Regions from separate parts of the Comamonas guangdongensis genome, predicted to be linked through region 2. Evidence: riboswitches for the same ligand, from Rfam matches in the RefSeq annotation. Region 2 holds a riboswitch; each other region holds the start of a gene.
The links. Region 2 has a riboswitch for glycine ahead of AB6724_RS17885 (trimeric intracellular cation channel family protein). Riboswitches for the same ligand answer to the same signal wherever they lie in the genome.
Positions count from the first base shown of each region.

Region 1: linked by a shared signal. The riboswitch ahead of AB6724_RS00225 (D-amino acid dehydrogenase) and the one ahead of AB6724_RS17885 (trimeric intracellular cation channel family protein) in region 2 are both predicted to bind glycine.
Region 3: linked by a shared signal. The riboswitch ahead of gcvT (glycine cleavage system aminomethyltransferase GcvT) and the one ahead of AB6724_RS17885 (trimeric intracellular cation channel family protein) in region 2 are both predicted to bind glycine.

Region 1 covers NZ_JBFYGN010000001.1:57,615-59,867, forward strand. Annotated here, with positions in the region: gene AB6724_RS00225 (D-amino acid dehydrogenase) at 1-961, opposite strand, end outside; glycine riboswitch at 1,016-1,132, opposite strand; glycine riboswitch at 1,133-1,217, opposite strand; gene AB6724_RS00230 (amino acid permease) at 1,755-2,253, shown strand, end outside.
Region 2 covers NZ_JBFYGN010000025.1:13,369-15,621, reverse strand. Annotated here, with positions in the region: gene AB6724_RS17895 (sulfate ABC transporter substrate-binding protein) at 1-335, opposite strand, end outside; gene AB6724_RS17890 (oxidative damage protection protein) at 476-751, shown strand; glycine riboswitch at 959-1,051, shown strand; glycine riboswitch at 1,065-1,184, shown strand; gene AB6724_RS17885 (trimeric intracellular cation channel family protein) at 1,239-1,904, shown strand; gene mnmC (bifunctional tRNA (5-methylaminomethyl-2-thiouridine)(34)-methyltransferase MnmC2/FAD-dependent 5-carboxymethylaminomethyl-2-thiouridine(34) oxidoreductase MnmC1) at 2,064-2,253, shown strand, end outside.
Region 3 covers NZ_JBFYGN010000005.1:166,340-168,592, forward strand. Annotated here, with positions in the region: gene AB6724_RS06300 (MBL fold metallo-hydrolase) at 1-406, shown strand, start outside; gene AB6724_RS06305 (energy transducer TonB) at 437-949, shown strand; glycine riboswitch at 1,055-1,166, shown strand; glycine riboswitch at 1,185-1,293, shown strand; gene gcvT (glycine cleavage system aminomethyltransferase GcvT) at 1,373-2,253, shown strand, end outside.

The DNA of each region.
Region 1 (2,253 bases), on a different contig from region 2:
TGAATTCGGCCGTGCCCGCCACGCGGAAGCGATCGTCGCCGAGGCGGCTGGTGACCAGCTTGGTCTCGTCGTCGAGCAGGCTCACCATGGGGGCCGAGGCACGGCTGGTCTCGTCGAGCAGATTGACCGTGATGGAGTAGCCCTTGACCGGATAGATGTTGACGCTGTCACCGAGCTGGCTGGCCAGCGCGCGGCTGGCCGTGCCGGCGCAGACCACCATGGCGTCGAAGGTCAAGGCTTCGGTTTCCAGACCCTGGCGCACGGTCACGCTGGCCTGCTTGCCATTGCTGTTCACTGCCACGATCTCCTGACCGTAGCGGCATTGCACGCCCAGCCTTTCGCAGGCGCCGGCGAGGCCGCTGGTGAACTTGTGGATGTCGCCGGTGGAATCGCTCTCGGTGAAGTAGCCGCCATAGAAGGTTCCGGACAGCGTGGGCTCGATGGCCCGCATTTCCTGGGGCGTTACGGCGCGGCGCTCCAGCCCGCCCAGGGCGAGCAGCTGCGAGACCTTGCCTGCGTGCTCGAAGCCCGCCTGGTCACGGTAGATATGCAGAATGCCTTTCTTCTTCAGATCGAAGTCAATGCCTTCGGCATCTGCCCAGTCAAACAGATGTTCACGCGCCGCAATCGCCAGGCGCGCGGTTTCGACCGTGTTTTTCTCGTAGTGAGGAATGGCCGCGAGGAACTGGCAGAACCAGGAAATCTTGTGCCAGCTGGGCTTGGGATTGAGCAGCAGCGGAGCATCGCTCTTGAGCATCCACTTGAGGCCCTTGAGGACGGTGGACCAATGGGTCCAGACCTCGGCATTCGATGCCGAGAGCTGGCCGCCATTGGCAAATGAGGTTTCCATGGCGGCATAGCGCTGCTTCTCGAACAGGGTGATGGAAAATCCGCGCTTGGCCAGGGCATAGGCCGTGGTCACGCCCGTGATGCCGCCTCCGATAACGGCGATTGTCTTCATGATGATCAGCTCCAGATGCGTCAAAGGTGGAGTCCGTGCGCAATATGCGCAGCGGACGCCCCCTCTGTTCTGGACCTGAGAGATTCACGAGGCATCGCCGGGGCGATGATCGCTTGCTCCTTCGGTATGCCCGGCGGACGATGGCGCCGGACATTCTTCAGAGTGATGAAACAAGTGATGCCGATCCTTTTGCCTGAGAGTTTCCGGGGCGGTTGCTCCTTCGGCGCTGCGCTGCAGTCTCTCTCGGCATCACTGGGCTAAGGGCCCGAGGGCGAATGTAAGAAGAACGCCATGGCTTGGATATACGGGTTTTCTAGACTTACCGGGCAAAGTGCCGGCGTGGCCGTTTTTTGCGGATCGGCCAGTTTGACGGCGCCATGCGTCACGGTCCTGTTGGTTTGGGAGCTTGATTGCGGGATAGTGCTTGATTTTCAAGCGCAGGATGCCCTCAATTTAATAGCGATACCATCTGTCAAGTGGAGCTGAGCAGCCCCAGAATCCGTCATTGCATTGATGGTGCGTGCCATAGTCATTGAAGGATTTGGGCAAAATGACGGTTTTGCTCGTCAATTGGCTCAGCGGCCGCACCGCTTGGCTGTTGAAGCACCCGGCCGGGGTGGCTGCTGGTGCAGGTGGTTGCAGGACTGTGCGCCCAATCTTCTGTCTGTTGGCTTGATTCCTTTGTCCTCGTTGCAGCGATCAATGTGATCGCTTTTTTGCGTTGCGGCCTGCAATGCGCAAGAGATGGTCTGGTGACTTTGCCTGATGGGCGCAAACCCAGATCACAAGACCCATGTCTCCATCTCCCTCCAGCCAGCAGACCGCAGACGGCTGCAGCGACAGCGCGCCAGCGTCCGAGCCGCATCTGCACCGCGTGCTCAAGCAGCGCCACCTGAGCATGATCGCCATCGGCGGCGCCATCGGCACGGGCCTGTTTGTGGCCTCCGGCTCGGCCATTGCCCAGATCGGCCCGGGCGGCGCCGTGCTCACCTATCTGCTCATCGGCATCATGGTCTACTACATCATGACCAGCCTGGGCGAGCTGGCCGCCTTCATGCCGGTGGCCGGCTCTTTCTCTACCTATGCCTCGCGCTATGTGGATCGCGGCTTCGGCTTTGCGCTGGGCTGGAACTTCTGGTTCAGCTGGGCCGTGGTGGTGGCCGTGGACCTGGTGGCCTCGCAACTGGTCATGGCCTACTGGTTCCCCAATGTGCCCGGCATCCTCTGGAGCGGCCTGTTCCTGCTGCTGATGGTGGGGCTGAACGCGTTTTCCGCGCGCGGCTTTGCCGAGG
Region 2 (2,253 bases):
TTGACGCTGCCGTTCTTGACCAGGGCGTCGATGTCGCCGGCCAGGGCCAGCGTCGCCACATCGGCCTCGATGCCGTCGATGATGGAGCGCGCCTGCTTGCCCGAGCCGCCATGCGACTGCTTGATGCTCACATCCTGGCCCTGGGTCGCCTTCCAGTGCTTGGCGAACGCCTGGTTGTAGTTCACGTACAGCTCGCGCGTCGGGTCGTAGGAGACGTTGAGCAACTGCACGCCGCCCTGGGCCAGGGCCGGCAATGTGGGCAGAGCGGACAGGGTCAAGCCGGCAATCAGGCTGGCAGCCAGAGGAAACTTGATAAAGTGGCGACGATTTTTCATGTGACTGTGTTCTTGGAGTGAATGGATAACGGGCTTCACCGTTGCTGTGCATTCTTCAACCGCAGTCTTAAAACTCAAACTACTAAGATTTCAGTTTGTTATTACCTAAACATCTGAAATCAACAACAAGGACATTTTTCATGGCACGTACTGTTCACTGCATCAAGCTTGGCATCGACGCTGAAGGCCTGGACTTCCCTCCCTACCCTGGCGAGCTGGGCAAGCGCATCTATGAAAGCGTGAGCAAGCAGGCCTGGGCCGACTGGCTCAAGCACCAGACCATGCTGGTCAATGAAAACCGCCTGAACCTGGCCGATGCCCGCGCCCGTCAATATCTGGTCCGCCAGATGGAAAACCATTTCTTTGGCGGCGGCGCGGATGCGGCTGCCGGCTATGTGCCTCCCAGCGCAGAGTAAGTTCGTCTGACTCGGACACAAAGCCCCGTGGCGCTGGCCCGGGGCTTTTTTATTGCGGGCGGCTGCACCAGCGAGGGGCCGGCCTGCGGGACAGATGGCGGCGCCGGGCCCGCCCTCGGCCTCTAAAGCCGGTTGCCGCACGACCCATCAAACCAGGCCGGCACAGGTATTAACCCGAATACGGTCTCTGGAACTGGCTAGAATCGCGCCCATCCTGCGGGAGAGCGGAACCTGTCAACGGTTCCCGCCGAAGGCGCAAACTCCCATAATCGCTCAGGCAATAAGTACCGCAGGTGGGTCGGACAAGACCCGGATATCGCCAACTGGAGAGCAGCCCGCAACCACAAGTCTGCAGGGCTCACCGAAGGGGCAAGCATGTCCACCGCGAAGGTGCTCATGCGCAACTCTCAGGTAAAAGGACAGCGGGAGAGGCACACCGGACATTCTCTTTCGGATACGAATGGCCGGTCTTTCCCCGAGGGCTGTCATGCTTCCTTCCGTTTCCCTGCTGGACTCATTCCAGACCTCCAGCTTCACCGTCATGCTGGTCATCTATCTGGTGGCCATCGCCGCCGAAGCCATGTCCGGCGCGCTCGCCGCGGGCCGGCGCAATATGGACATCTTCGGCGTGGTCGTGATCGCATTCGTCACGGCCCTGGGCGGCGGCACCATCCGCGACATGGTGCTGGGCCATTACCCCATAGGCTGGACCCAGCATCCCGAATATGTGTACCTGGTCATCAGCTTCGGCCTGCTGACCACGGTGATCGCCCGCCATATGCACCGGCTCAAGCAGGTCTTTCTGTTTCTCGACGCCATGGGCCTGATCGCGTTCTCGCTGATCGGCAGCAATGTGGCGCTGGAGCTGGGCTACCCCGCCATCGTGGTCATCATGGCCGGCATGATCACCGGTATCAGCGGCGGCATTCTGCGCGACGTGCTGTGCAACCAGGTCCCCGTGGTGTTCCGGCGCGAGCTCTATGCCAGCGTCTCGCTGGCAGTCTGCCTGATGTTCCTGGGCCTGCGCCACCTGGACGTAAGCTCCAATATCAGCACCGTTGTCTGCTTTGCCGGCGGCTTGGCGTTTCGTCTGGCGGCCATACGCTTCAAATGGCGGCTGCCCGTGTTTTCCTATCAGCAGCGCTGGGAGTGAAATAATGCTCCCCCTGTGGCGCTGCGCGCCTTCCCCCTCTCTCGCTTCGCGGGAAGGGGACGACAGCCTCGCTGCGGGACGGCCCTTGCTCGCTGCCTCTGGCCTTTACGCTGCGCCAGTTTTTAAGCGTCACGCCCTGTTGATGCGTTTTCCCCTGCCATGTCCGAACCCATTACATGGATGCCTGATGGCACTCCCTATAGCACCCGATTTGGCGACCGCTATCACAGCGAGCTGGGCGGCCTTGACCAGGCGCGCCAGGTTTTTCTGGCCGGCTGCAAGCTGCCCGCGGCCTGGGCCGATGCCGGCCAGTGGCGCATTCTGGAAACCGGCTTCGGCTTCGGCCTGA
Region 3 (2,253 bases), on a different contig from region 2:
GCCGCTGCGCATTTTCTTCAGCGGCGACGGCGGCTATTTCGACGGCTTTGCCAAGATAGGCCGGCACTTCGGCCCGTTTGAGCTCACGCTCATGGAAACCGGGGCCTACGATCCGCACTGGCCCTATGTCCACATGCATCCGGCCCAGACCCTGCAGGCCCACCAGGATCTCGGGGGGCGCTGGCTGCTGCCCATACACAACGGCACCTTCAGCCTGGCCATGCATGCCTGGTGGGACCCGTTCGAGCAGATCCTGGGCCTGAGCCGGAAACACGGCGTCGCGATCTCCACCCCCATGATGGGCGAGCGCCTGGACCTCGATGCCCCGCATACGGGAACGCCCTGGTGGCGGGCCTGCGCCGAGGCCGATGGCGCCAGGCAGGCCCTGATTCCCGCGCAATCCTGAGACCGGGAGCGGCATGGCCGAGAATGCCGCATGGAAATTTCGCGCCACTCACGCTGCCTCGCCCTCTGCACCTCCTTCCTGACGGCCCTGCTGCTCGGTGCCTGCGCCGGCGCCATCCCACCACAGGCGGTCGAGCCTACTCCAGAACCGCAGGCCGATTCAACACCGGCCTCCAGCGGCCAGGCCGAGGGCTGGCCGGCCTGGATCGCTGCCGACTGCATACCACCGGGCCAGCTGGAGCGAAGCCCGCGGGCGCAGCAGCGCGGAACACCGGTCATCCATGCCAACTGGTTTCCCCAGGGCCTGCAGATCCAGGTCGTGGTCAGGCTGGAAGTGACGCCCCAGGGAGAGCTGGGCCGCGTGGCCTATCTGCCCGCCGGCACCGATCCACGCATCATGGCGGCCATCACGCGCTCGCTCAAGCGCTGGAAGTTCGAACCCGGCATGCGCGACGGCAAGCCGGTCACGGCCTGCTTCGAGCAGCCCTACGCTCTGAGTTTTCCGCGCCAAGACATTCCCTCCTCGGCAGCTGGCAAGCAGTGAGCACGCCGGGCGCCGGATTGCGCGCAAGCAGTTGCCCGGCTCTGGCCTATCGAAAACCCCGAAACTGCGTATTGCGGTGATGCGGGGCCCGCGCCCACGGCTAGAATTCCCAGGTCAGGAGAGAGTGCCTGCCGCTTCGAGCGGCCATGCACCGCCGAAGGCGCAGACACCCCATCCCGGTGCCCAAACGCTCAGGCAAAAGGACTGGCAACCGCTGTCGCACCTTGGTGCTACGGCGTTCCTTGTTGGAGAGAGATGCCGGATGGCATCCACCGAAGGAGCAAACTGCCCGGCCTCAATGCGCGGCAGTGAATCTCTCAGGTAAAGCGGACAGCAGGGCAAGCCCGCCATTCGTGGCCCGGCCATTCATGGCCCTGCCATGCATGGCAACTCATTTTGGTTTGACCACCGGAGCGCTTGCCTGTGACTGCTGCCGACACCTCTTCCGCCCTGCGTACCACGCCGCTGTTTGCGCTGCACCAAAAGCTCGGCGCCCGCATGGTGCCGTTTGCCGGCTACTCCATGCCCGTGCAATATCCCCAGGGGCTGATGGCCGAGCATCTGCACACGCGCCAGGCCGCGGGCCTGTTCGACGTCTCCCATATGGGCCAGCTGCTGCTGCGCGGGCCCGATGCGGCCGCCGCCCTCGAGTCGCTGATGCCCGTGGACGTGATCGGCCTGGGTCTGCACAAGCAGCGCTACGGCCTGCTGCTCAACGACGAGGGCGGCATTCTCGACGATCTGATGTTCGTCAATCGCGGCGCGGATCTGTTCCTCATCGTCAACGGCGCCTGCAAAGAGGCCGATATCGCCCATATCCAAGGCCGCATCGGCAGCCGCTGCGAGCTTGTCCCCCTGCCCGATCGCGCGCTGCTGGCCCTGCAAGGCCCCCAGGCAGCCACCGCGCTGCAGCGGCTTATCCCCGGCATCGGTGCACTGGTCTTCATGACCGGCAATCATTGCGACTGGCAAGGTCATGCGCTCTACATCACGCGCAGCGGCTATACCGGCGAGGACGGCTTTGAAATCTCCCTGCCCGGCGATGCGGCTCAAGCGTTTGCCGAAGCCTTGCTGGCCCAGCCCGAAGTGGCCCCCGTGGGCCTGGGCGCGCGCAACTCGCTGCGCCTGGAGGCGGGGCTCTGTCTCTATGGCAATGACATCGACACCACGACAACGCCGGTCGAAGCGGCCCTGAACTGGGCCATGCAGAAGGTGCGCCGCCCCGGCGGCGAGCGCGCGGGCGGCTTTCCCGGCGCTGCCATCGTTTTCGAGCAGCTGCAGGAGCCGCAGCGACTCAAGCGCAA